Regions from separate parts of the Kocuria sp. CPCC 205231 genome, predicted to be linked through region 2. Evidence: riboswitches for the same ligand, from Rfam matches in the RefSeq annotation. Region 2 holds a riboswitch; the other holds the start of a gene.
What was found. A riboswitch is a leader RNA that binds a small molecule or an ion and turns the genes downstream of it on or off. The one in region 2 is predicted to bind S-adenosylmethionine.
Positions count from the first base shown of each region.

Region 1: linked by a shared signal. The riboswitch ahead of RF640_RS11080 (hypothetical protein) and the one ahead of RF640_RS05520 (bifunctional o-acetylhomoserine/o-acetylserine sulfhydrylase) in region 2 are both predicted to bind S-adenosylmethionine.

Region 1 covers NZ_JAVKPP010000009.1:57,183-62,981, forward strand. Annotated here, with positions in the region: gene RF640_RS11070 (glycosyltransferase family 1 protein) at 1-760, shown strand, start outside; gene RF640_RS11075 (PIN domain-containing protein) at 764-1,147, opposite strand; gene RF640_RS11080 (hypothetical protein) at 1,159-1,386, opposite strand; SAM riboswitch class IV at 1,400-1,525, opposite strand; gene RF640_RS11085 (hypothetical protein) at 1,943-2,239, shown strand; gene RF640_RS11090 (hypothetical protein) at 2,342-2,530, opposite strand; gene RF640_RS11095 (cold-shock protein) at 2,638-2,844, opposite strand; gene RF640_RS11100 (multidrug efflux SMR transporter) at 3,067-3,390, opposite strand; gene RF640_RS11105 (multidrug efflux SMR transporter) at 3,390-3,737, opposite strand; gene RF640_RS11110 (TetR/AcrR family transcriptional regulator) at 3,741-4,271, opposite strand; gene betT (choline BCCT transporter BetT) at 4,448-5,799, shown strand, end outside.
Region 2 covers NZ_JAVKPP010000004.1:193,914-199,712, reverse strand. Annotated here, with positions in the region: gene RF640_RS05530 (SGNH/GDSL hydrolase family protein) at 1-790, shown strand, start outside; gene RF640_RS05525 (homoserine O-acetyltransferase) at 825-2,009, opposite strand; gene RF640_RS05520 (bifunctional o-acetylhomoserine/o-acetylserine sulfhydrylase) at 2,006-3,412, opposite strand; SAM riboswitch class IV at 3,489-3,604, opposite strand; gene RF640_RS05515 (VOC family protein) at 3,747-4,385, shown strand; gene RF640_RS05510 (CPBP family intramembrane glutamic endopeptidase) at 4,452-5,231, opposite strand; gene RF640_RS05505 (S9 family peptidase) at 5,345-5,799, shown strand, end outside.

The DNA.
Region 1 (5,799 bases), on a different contig from region 2:
CCCGTTCCTCGAGCAGCTCCTGTGGGGGCACGTGCGCTCCATGCACAACCTCGCCACGCTCACGCTCGCGCCGTCCACCGCGGCGGTCCGGCAGCTCACCGAGCACGGCGTCCAGGACGTGCACCTGTGGCGGCGCGGGGTGGACACCACCCGCTTCTCCCCCCGGCACCGGGACGAGCGGTGGCGGGAGGAGGTCGGCGGCGGCCGGCGGATCGTCGGCTACGTGGGCCGGATCGCCCCGGAGAAGCAGGTCGAGGACCTCTCCGCGGTCGCGGACCTGCCCGGCACCCGCCTGGTGGTCGTGGGCTCGGGCCCGGAGGAGGACGCCCTGCGCCGCCGGCTCCCGCAGGCCCACTTCACCGGGCGCCGCAGCGGTGCCGACCTGGCGCGCATCATGGCGTCCTTCGACGTGTTCGTCCACCCCGGCGAGTTCGAGACGTTCTGCCAGACGATCCAGGAGGCCATGGCCTCGGGGGTGCCGGTGGTCGCGACCGGCCGGGGCGGTCCCCTCGACCTCGTGGACCGGTCCCGCACCGGCTGGCTCTATCCCCCGGGCGACCTCGGGGCGCTGCGCGGGCACGTGGCGGATCTCCTGGGCGACGAGGCGAAGCGGGCCGCGTTCGGCGTCGCGGCGCACGCGGCGGTCCAGGGCCGGACGTGGGACGTGCTGGTCGGGCAGCTGCTCGAGCACTACGAGCGCGCCGTGGCGCTCTCGGCGCAGGGGCAGGGGCGCAGCCGCCGGCACCGCCGGGCCGTCTGAGGGCTACCGGCGGGCGGGGGACGCGTCCAGCACGGGCGCCCCGGTGCCGGCGTACCGCCCCGGCTCCGCGGTCAGCACGGTCAGCCCGTGGACCAGGGCCGTGGCCGCGGTGAGCCCGGCGAGCGGATCGGCCGCCCCCGTCGCGGCCAGCGCTCCCCACGCCCGGGCCACGGCGGCGTCCGCGGGGAGGACCCGGCCCGGGAAGCGCAGCTCGAGCTGCTCCGCCCACAGCGTCTCGTCGGGCCGCTCGGCGAGCAGCTCCCCGAGCACCGTGGCGGGCAGGAACAGCCGCCGGTGTCCGTGCCGGCGCAGGACCTCGGCCAGCTCGGGGCAGCGCTCCGGGGTGCGCACCCCCAGCAGCACGGAACGGTCCAGGAGGAGGTCCACGGCGGCGGGCCTCAGGCCGCGGCGGCGAGCTCCCCGCGGGCCGGAGCCAGCAGGAAGTCCACGAACTCGGTGCGGACCTGCACCACGCGGGCGTAGTCCTCGACGCTCATGGCGGAGACGCTGATCGCCGGGACGCTCGGCGCGGGGTCGCGGCGGGTCCCGACCCCGGTGGCCGGGACGGCGTGGGAGGGCTGGGGGAACGCGCCCGTGCGGGCGGCGGAGTTGCGGGGGTCGGACATGACCGGGATCCTTCGTGCGCTCTTGCTCGCACCGGGTACCGCTGCTGCGGCGATGCGAGCCGCTTCGTCATCCGAACCACCCGTGAACATGGGGTTGGTGCCCGGTCAAGTCGGAGCTTGCCGACCGGGTCTCTTGAAGCTCTCCCCATTGAACCACATCGGCCGAACCGTGTCCGCGTGCGGCGACCCGGCCGGATCCGGTGCCCCCTCCTGTGCACAGGCCTTCCCCGGGGTGTCACCGCCCGGACATCTCGACGACACATCGTTGCGCTGGAATGGGTCCCGTAGTACCGGGGACGGCGCAGGCGACGGCCCCGCGCATTACGTTTCAGTGACACAACTCACGACTCGCTTGTCGAGGTGTCGGTGCCGCGGGGTAGCCTGAACCTGCTTCTCGAGATGCGGCGTCCACGCCCTCGGCCGGAGATCGACGATCCCCGGCGGAACCGTGGAGGGGCTCCGACCCGCTGCGCGCCAACCCGATGTTCCCGGGTGGATCGGATGACGAAGCGGCGGGCAACGCCATCGGATGCCTGCAAGAACGTCAGGAGAAAACATGACCATGTCCGAAGAAAGAACAGCCATCACCACCGACCAGCGCGAGGAGTGGATCGACGTGACCGTCACCGCCCTCCCCGATCTCCACCTCGTCCGTCTCACGTCGACCGACGGGGACGTGCAGGAGTACCTGAGCCCCGAGGCCGACGACCTGGCCGCCGCGGCGGAGCACACGGAGGGTACGGCGCAATGGTGCGCCAAGTACCGCCAGCTCCTCGTTCCCGGAGCCCTCGCGGCGACCGGACGGCACCCGTTCTTCAAGCTCCACCCCTCGTCCCTCCCGCTGTCGGCATAGCCGGCGGACAGGAGCGCACGGAGGCCGCAGCCCGTCGGGCTGCGGCCTCCGTCGTGCGGGAGGACGGTGACGTCCGGAGCGCCGGTGGGACCCGCGGGGTGCTCACTCGAGGCCGTAGTCCCCCGCCGAGCCCCACCCGCCGCCGGCCTCGTCGGCGGAGCCGTCGAATCCCCACTCGGAGGCCTCGACCTCGAACGGCACGGAGACGTCCAGCTCGGCGTCGGAGACCCGGTTCACCACGAAGGGGTCCTCCGGCTCCTCCGCGGCGGGGAGCGGATCGGGAACGGTCACGGCGCTTCCTCCCGGTGCTGCTCGGCGGGTACGACGACAGAACCGCCGCCGGGCGCAGCCCGACGACGGTTCTGGAGGATCAACGGGCCGGAGCCCGCGGAAGATCCTTAGGAGATGACGTTGATGTTCGCAGCCTGGGGGCCCTTGGGGCCGTCCTGGGTCTCGAACTCGACGCGGTCGTTCTCGTTCAGCGAGCGGAAGCCGTTCGAGTTGATCGCGGAGAAGTGGGCGAAGACGTCCTTGGAGCCGTCCTCGGGGGTGATGAAGCCAAAGCCCTTGTCAGCGTTGAACCACTTGACGATACCGGTAGTCATGGGAGACCTGATCCTTCATGAGATGAACGTTTCCCGACGTTCGAGAAACAAAACAGTTGTGATGCATGGAAAACGTCTTCTCAGAAAAACTGCTGCACCCGAGTGGGCCGAACTGCTTGAAAGACAAAAACGAACCTCAACAACTGCGGACTACTCTACACGAGATCCGGCGCCGCACCACCCGGGACGGGGCGCCGGACCCGGCCCGGCACCGGGGACCGCTCAGACCGGCGGGGCGCCGAGCTCGATGAGGAGCACTCCGCCGGCGATGAGGGCCACCCCGGCCGCCGTCACCCAGGTGAACGGCTCGCGGAACAGGACCCGGCCGGCCAGCGCCGTCAGCGCCACGCCGGAGGCCGACCAGATGCCGTAGGCGACGCCCAGCGCCATGCCCTCGGCCAGGACGAGGCTCAGGCAGGTGAACGCCACCAGGTAGCCGACGGCCACGGCGGCGTACCAGCGGCGGCGGCCCCGGGCGGCCATCCGCAGGGACAGGGTTCCGGCGACCTCGGTGAGGATCGAGACACTGAGGAAGAGCCAGGCCATCAGGCCGCCTCCTCGGTCTCGGGGGCGGGGCGGCGGGAGCCGAGCTCCACGCAGAGCACGCCGGCCACGACCAGCACGATCCCGGCCAGCACGGCCGGGCTCAGCCGCTCACCGTAGACCACGGCCGCCGCCAGGGCGGTGAGCATCACCCCGAGGGCGGCCCACACGCCGTAGGCGACCCCCACCGGCATGCCGCGGCGCAGCACGGCCGCCAGGAGGGTGAACGCGGCGAGGTAGCCGGCGACGACGAGCGCGTACCAGGCGGGCTCGCCCAGAGCCGCCTTCAGCGACAGCGTGGCCGCCACCTCGGCGAGCACGGCGGCGAGCAGCAGCAGCCGGCGCAGCACGGCTCAGCCCGCCAGGAGCTCGTCGGCGACCGCCCTGACCCGGGCCCGCTCCTGCGGGTCGGGGGCGAAGACGCCCGCGGCGTCGGCGAACCACACGCCGTCGGCGAGCAGCCGCACGGCCAGCAGCCGGCTCCGGCGCTCGGCGGGCAGGTCCGCCGGCAGGTGCACCCACGGCTCCACCCGCGCGACCCAGCGCTCCTTGAGCGTGGCGCGCAGCCGCTGGTCGGTGAGCATCACGAGGTCGGTCTCGTCGACCTCCCCGGACAGGCACCAGTCGAGGTAGGCGCGCAGCCGTTCCGCCGCGGGCACCTGCTCCGGGGGGCCGGTCAGGCGGCGGGCCATCTGCGCGTCCCAGCCGTCCATCACCCGGTCCACCAGGGCGAGCATCAGCGCCTCCTTGGTGGGGAAGTGGTACATCACCCCGGGCTTGGTCAGACCCGCCTGCCGCGCGGCCGACGCCAGGGAGACCGTGCCGCCGCCCCGGATCAGCTCGAGGGCGCCGTCGAGGATGCGCTCGCGGGAGGAGGTGCTCATGAGAAAGGACTTTACCAACCGGAAGGGTGGTGACACGATGTTGAGCATCCCCGGGGCGCGGGTTTCGGCCGCCGCACCGGTCCGCGGGCACGACGACGTCCCGCCCCTGCCCGGTCCGCGCTGGACCCGGCAGGTGCTCCCCGACCCGGATCACCACTTCCAGGAGGACTCGTCCCATGACTTCCGCCCTGCACCAGTCACCGCCCGAGAGCGGCACCCCACCCGCCGGGCGCTCCCGGCCGGCCGTGAACCGGACGGTCTTCGCCGGCTCGGGCATCACCATCGTCCTGTTCTCCCTGTGGGCGATCCTCGCCCCCGACCAGGCCTCCGCGGTGATCAGCGCCGTGGTCGGCTGGATCGCGACCAACATGGGCTGGTTCTACGTCCTCACCGCCACGGTGGTGACGGTCTTCGTCCTGGTCGTGGCGTTCTCCCGCGAGGGGACCATCAAGATGGGCCCCGACCACTCGAAGCCGCAGTACAACCTGTTCACCTGGACCGCGATGCTCTTCGCCGCCGGCATCGGCATCGACCTGCTGTTCTTCTCCGTGGCCGAGCCCGTCACCCAGTACTACGGCCCGCCCGCCGGGGAGGGCGGGACGGCCGAGGCCACCCGCATGGCCGTGGTGTGGACGCTGTTCCACTACGGCGTCACGGGCTGGGCGATGTACGCGCTGATGGGCATGGCCTTCGGCTACTTCGCCTACCGGTGGAACATGCCCCTGAGCATCCGTTCGGCCCTCTACCCGCTGATCGGCAAGCGGGTGCAGGGGCGCACGGGGGACGTCGTGGACATCGCGGCGCTGCTCGGCACGATCTTCGGCGTGGCCACCTCGCTGGGCATCGGCGTGGTGCAGCTCAACTACGGCCTCTACCTGCTCTTCGGGATCGAGGAGGGGACCGCGGCGCAGATCGGGCTGATCGTCGTGGCCGTGGTGATGGCCACCGCCTCGTGCGTCTCGGGCGTGGACAAGGGCATCCGCAGGCTCTCCGAGCTCAACGTGCTCATGGCCGTGGCGCTGATCGTCTGGGTGCTCGTGGCCGGCCGGACCTCGTTCCTGCTCGACGCCACGGTGCAGAACCTCGGCGACTACGTCTCCTCGCTGCCGGGGATGACCATGGAGACGTTCGCCTACACCGGTGCGGCGGAGTGGATGGCGGGGTGGACCCTCTTCTTCTGGGCCTGGTGGATCGCCTGGGCGCCGTTCGTCGGCCTGTTCCTGGCGCGGATCTCCCGGGGCCGCACCCTGCGCGAGTTCGTGATCGCGACCCTGACCGTGCCGTTCCTGTTCATCCTCATCCTGGTCTCGGTCTTCGGCAACAGCGCCCTGGCGATCGTCACGGGCGGCGACGACGCCTTCGGCCAGGCCGCCATGAACACCCCCGAGCGGGCGTTCTACTCGCTGCTCGAGCAGTACCCGGGCGCGCCGGTGCTCATCGCGCTCGCCTCGCTGGCCGGGCTGCTGTTCTACGTCACGAGCGCCGACTCGGGCGCGCTCGTGATGTCGACGTTCACCTCGACGATCCA
Region 2 (5,799 bases):
CATCGGGGACCCGGACCCCGGCTCCCCCGGCGGGCACCGCGGCTGGGCGGACCGGGTCGCCGAGGAGCTGAACCGCCTCGCCCCCGGCCTGTCCTACGCCAATCTCGCGATCCGCGGCCGGCTCTTCCGCCAGATCGTCGACGAGCAGGTGGCACCGGCCCTGGAGCTGACCCCGGACCTCGTGACGGTCTGCGCGGGCGGCAACGACATGCTGCGCCCCGGCGGGGACCCGGACGCGATCGCCGAGGAGATGGACGACGTCGTGGGCCGGCTCGCGGCGGACGGGGCGACGGTCGTGCTGGTCGGCGGCCCGGACATCGGCGCCACGCCCGTGCTGCGCGGGATCCGGGGCCGGATCGCGGTCTACAACGAGAACGTGCGCGTGGTCGCGTCCCGGCACGACGCCGTGCTGGTGGACCTGTGGGGGCTGCGGGAGCTCGCGGACCCGGCGATGTGGGACCCCGACCGGCTGCACTTCTCGCCCCTGGGCCACCACCGGATCGCGGTCGAGGCCCTGGACACCCTGGGCCTCGCGCACGGCCTCGTGCCCGAGGTGGTGCCCGACCGCCCGCCCTCGTCCTGGCGGCAGGCCCGCGGCGAGGACCTCGTCTGGGCCCACCGCTATCTGCGCCCGTGGGTGGCCCGCCGGATCCGGCGCACCAGCTCCGGGGCGCAGGTCCGGCCGAAGCGGCCGCACTTCGGCACCCCCACCGTGCCCGGGGGCGGCGTCGCGCCCGGCGAGGGACCCGGGGCGGGCCCCGGCGACGACCGGGGTGCCGCGGACGGCTGAGCGAGCGGGAACGGCTGAGGACCCCCGTCCCGGCTCAGCGCTCGGGCAGCACGGTCTCCACGAGCAGCTTGCCGAGCTGGGGAGCCTCGATGAGGAAGCCGTCGTGGCCCGAGGGCGAGGTCAGGGTGTGCCGCCGGACGTCCCCGGGCAGCGCGGCGGCCAGGACGTCGGACTCGCGGGGCAGGTAGAGCCGGTCGGAGTCCACCGCCGCCACGAGCCACTCGCACGAGGTCACGGACAGCGCCTCCTCGAGCGTGCCGCGGCCCCGGGCGACGTCGTGGGACATGAGCGTCTCGTTGACGGCGAGGTAGCTGTTGGCGTCGAAGCGGCCCGCCAGCTTGGACGCCTGGTGGTCGAGGTAGCTCTCCACCTGGTAGCGCCCCCGCCCGCCGGCGTGCGTGTCGATGACCTGCTCCTCGGCCTGCGGCGAGCGCCCGAACCGGTGGTGCAGCTCGTCGGCCGAGCGGTAGGTGATGTGGGCGATCCGCCGGGCCAGGCCCAGGCCCGTGACGGGCGGCGGGCCGTCGTAGTAGTCCCCGCCGCGGAAGTGCGGGTCCTGGCGGATCGCGAGGTTCTGCGCCTGGCCCCACGCGAGCTGCTCGGCGCTGGACTGGGCGCACGCGGCGACCACCGCGCACGCCCGGACGCGGTCCGGGTGGGTCACGGCCCACTCCAGGGCGCGGGCCCCGCCCATGGAGCCGCCGATGACCAGGCGCCAGGCGTCGATGCCGAGGACGTCGGCCAGCGCCGCCTCGGCGTGCACGGAGTCCCGGACGGTGATGAGCGGGAAGCGGGAGCCCCAGGGGCGGCCCTCGGGGTCCACGCTCGGCGGCGCGGGGGTCGCCGGGCCCGTGGACCCGTAGCAGCCGCCCACGATGTTGGTGCAGACCACGAACCACCGGTCCGTGTCGATGGCGGCGCCGGGGCCGATCAGGCCCTCCCACCAGCCGCCGCTCTCGGCGGCGCGCCGCTCGGCCTCGGGGGCGCCGGGGCGGGCCCGGCCGGCCGCCACGTGGGTGTCCCCGGTGAGGGCGTGCTCGACGAGCACCGCGTTGGAGGCGTCCGGGGCGAGCGTCCCCCACGTCTCGTAGGCGATCCGGACGTCGGGCAGCCGGAAGCCCGACTCGAGCTCGAGCTCGCCGATCCCGGCGACCCGCGGCACGCCGTCCTCGCGGACGGCGGTCCCGGCGCCGGAGCCCCTCACGACCGTCACGGTCACTCCTGTCCTCCCTGCGCGGCCGCGGCCGCGGCGAAGCCCTGCTCCAGGTCCGCCAGGATGTCGTCGATGTGCTCCAGGCCCACGGACAGGCGCACGAAGCCGGGCTCCACGCCGGCGGCCAGCTGCTCCTCGGGCAGGAGCTGGCTGTGCGTGGTGGACGCGGGGTGGATCACGAGGGAGCGCACGTCGCCGATGTTGGCGACGTTCGAGTGCAGGGTCAGGGCGTCCACGAAGGCGGCCCCGGCCTCCCGGCCGCCGTCGAGGACGAAGCCCAGGATCGACCCGGCGCCCCGGGGCGCGTACTTCTGCGCCCGCTCGTGCCACGGGGAGGACTCCAGCCCGGCCCAGGACACCGAGCGCACGTCCTCGCGGGCCTCGAGCCAGCGGGCCACCGTCCCGGCGTTGGCCACGTGCCGCTCCATCCGCAGGGACAGCGTCTCGATGCCCTGCTCGATGAGGAACGCGTTGAACGGGGAGATCGCCGAGCCGAGGTCGCGCAGCAGCTGCACCCTGGCCTTGAGGATGTAGGACAGGTTGACGCCGAAGGGCCCCTCCGCGCCCAGGGCCTCGGCGTAGACGAGGCCGCCGTAGGACTCGTCCGGCTGGTTGAAGCCGGGGAAGCGGTCCGGGTAGCGGCCGTAGTCGAAGGCCCCGGAGTCCACGATCACGCCGCCGATGGCCGTGCCGTGCCCGCCGAGGAACTTGGTGGCCGAGTGCACCACGACGTCCGCGCCCCAGCGCAGGGGCTGGACGAGGTAGGGGGTCGCCACGGTGTTGTCCACGATGAGCGGGACCTCGTGGTCGTGGGCGATCCCGGAGACCGTCTCGATGTCGAGGACGTCGTTGCGCGGGTTCGGGATCGTCTCGGCGAAGAAGGCCTTCGTGTTCGGCCGGACCGCCTGCCGCCACGCCTCGGGGTCGTCGGGGTCGGAGACGAAGGTGGTCTCGATGCCGAGCTTGGGCAGTGTGAACTTGAAGAGGTTGTAGGTCCCGCCGTACAGGCTGGGGCTGGCCACGAGGTGGTCTCCCGCGCCGGCGACGTTGAGCACGGCGAACGTCGTCGCCGACTGCCCCGCGCTGAGCATGAGGGCGCCCACGCCGCCTTCCAGGGCGGCGATCCGGTTCTCCACGACCTCCGTGGTCGGGTTGCCGATCCGCGTGTAGATCGGGCCGAGCTCGGCGAGCGCGAAGCGGTCGGCGGCGGCCTGGGCGTCGGGGAAGACGAAGGACGTGGTCTGGTGGATCGGCAGGGCGCGCGAGCCGGTGACCGGGTCGGGGCTCTGCCCCGCGTGGATCTGCCGGGTCTCGAAGGCCCAGCCCCCGGGGTTCTCGGGGGTGGGGCGCTCGGCCGCGTCGGTGCGGGCGGCGGAGGCGTCGGTGCTGGAGGCGGGGAGATCGGACATGCCGTGGGACTCCTTGTGGATCTCAGGGGTCCCGTCCCGGCCGAGGCGGTGCGGCCGGGAACGGCCGGGCGCCGGGGACCCGCGCTTGCTCGCTCGCCGGACGCGAGGAGCCTGGTCTTCACCCAGGGCACCCCACCGCGGTGGAGGGTTGCCGGCCAGCTAGCTGGGGCTTGGACGCTGGCGCTCATGACCTGGACAGCATTCTCCGGATCAGGCCCGCACGGCGTCAAGCCGGGGTCGGGCGTGACGCCCCGGCCGGGGTGCCGCCCGCACGGTGCCCGGCGCGTCGCGGACCGATTTGGAGACGAAACTCACAGGGTGCCACGATGTGCCCATGAGAGTCGACCACGTGTCCTACGCCTGCCGCCCGGAGGGCCTGGAGACCACCACCGAGCGCATCGCCGACCAGCTCGGGATCGAACCGGTCAAGGGCGGGGTGCACCCCCGTTTCGGCACCCGCAACATGATCCTGCCGCTCACGAACCACCAGTACGTGGAGGTCGTCGAGGTCCTCCAGCACCCGGCGGCGGAGAAGGCCCCCTTCGGGCAGGCCGTGCGGGCCCGGTCCGCCGCCGGCGGCGGCTGGCTGGGCTGGGTCGTGGAGGTCGAGGACCTCGCCCCCTTCGAGCAGCGCCTGGGGCGCCGCTCCGTGCCCGGCCACCGGGTCTTCCCGGACGGCCGGTGCCTCGAGTGGCACCAGATCGGCGTCAAGGGCCTGATCGCCGATCCGCAGCTGCCGTTCATGATCCACTTCGACTCCGCCCCGGAGATGCACCCGTCCCAGGCGCGGATCACGGACGTCGGGCTCGCGGGGATGACCATCGCCGGTGCCCCGGAACGGGTCGCCGAGTGGCTGGGCGCCCCCGTCGAGACCGCGCTCGAGGACCTCGAGGTCGACTGGCGCTATCCGGACGGCACCCCCGGGGTGCTCTCCGTCTCGTTCAGCACCCCGGACGGCGCCGTCACCATCTGAGGCCGGCCTGGTCCGCGACCGGGCCCGCAGTGCCCGGCGGCTGGGCCGCGCCCCGCGGGGCGGGTCTCAGCCCAGGAGCCGGGCTGCCCCGAGGAAGCCGACGGCGTCCAGCAGGAAGTGCGCGACGACGAGGGGCATCACCCGGCCGGTGCGCCGGTAGAGCTCCGCGAAGACGAGGCCCATCACCACGTTGCCGAGGAAGGGCCCGATCCCCTGGTAGAGGTGGTAGCTGCCGCGGAACAGGGCCGTGACCACCAGCACCACGGGCCAGCTCCACCCGATGCGGGTCAGCCGGTCGGTCAGGAACGCGACCACCACGACCTCCTCGACCAGGGCGTGGCGCACGGCCGAGAGCAGCAGCACGGGCACCGTCCACCAGTGCGCGGCGAGCCCGGACGTGGTCACCTCCGCGGTGACGCCCAGGGCCCGGCCGGCGCCGTAGAGCGCCAGCGTGCCCAGGCCCATGAGCAGGAAGAGCACGGTGCCGAGGCCCAGGTCCGGGAGGGGCATCCGGGCGTCGAGGCCGATCCGCCGGCGGACCGTGCCCAGCGCCCCGGCGGAGCCGGCGAGCAGGTAGAGCGCGAGCAGCACCGGCACCAGGTCCAGGGCGATCCCGGTGAGCTGGCGCAGCAGGTCGATGAGGGGCTGCGGGCTCAGCGGCGGGTTCATCGTGGCCTGCGCCTCGGACAGCGGTCCGCGCGCCAGGTGCTCGGCGAGGGACAGCGCGGCCCAGAGGGCCGAGGCGCCCAGGGACACCCCGAGCACGAGGAGCACCTGCAGCCACAGGTCGGCGCGGGTGGAGCCGAAGGCGGGCGGTCGCGGGGCGAGGTGGGCGGGGGTGCTCATGCGGCCATTCTGGCACCGGCCCGCCGGCCGCCCTGCGCAGCCCGCGCCGGGCCCCCCGGGCCCGCCCGGACCGCCCCCTCCCCAGCCGGGGCGTCTTCCCTAGGATGGGGACCATGACTGTCCTTCCCCCGCAGATCCGCCAGCAGCCCGTCGAGCGCGCCTTCCACGGCCACGTGTTCTCCGACCCGTACGAGTGGATGCGGGACAAGGACTCCCCCGAGGTGCTGGCCCACCTCACCGCGGAGAACGAGTACGCGGAGGCCGCCACCGCCCACCTCACGGGTCTGCGGGAGACGATCTTCGGGGAGATCAAGGACCGCACCCAGGAGACCGACCTGTCCGTGCCCAGCCGGCGCGGCGCCTGGTGGTACTTCGCCCGCACCGTGGAGGGCGGCGCGCACCAGGTGTTCTGCCGGGTCCCGGCCGTGACCACCGGTGACGTGCTCGCGGACTGGACCCCGCCCGTCGTCGAGCCCGGCACCCCCATGGCCGGGGAGCAGGTGCTCCTCGACGCCAACGCGGAGGCCGCGAAGCACGAGTTCTACTCCCTGGGCAGCTTCGACGTCTC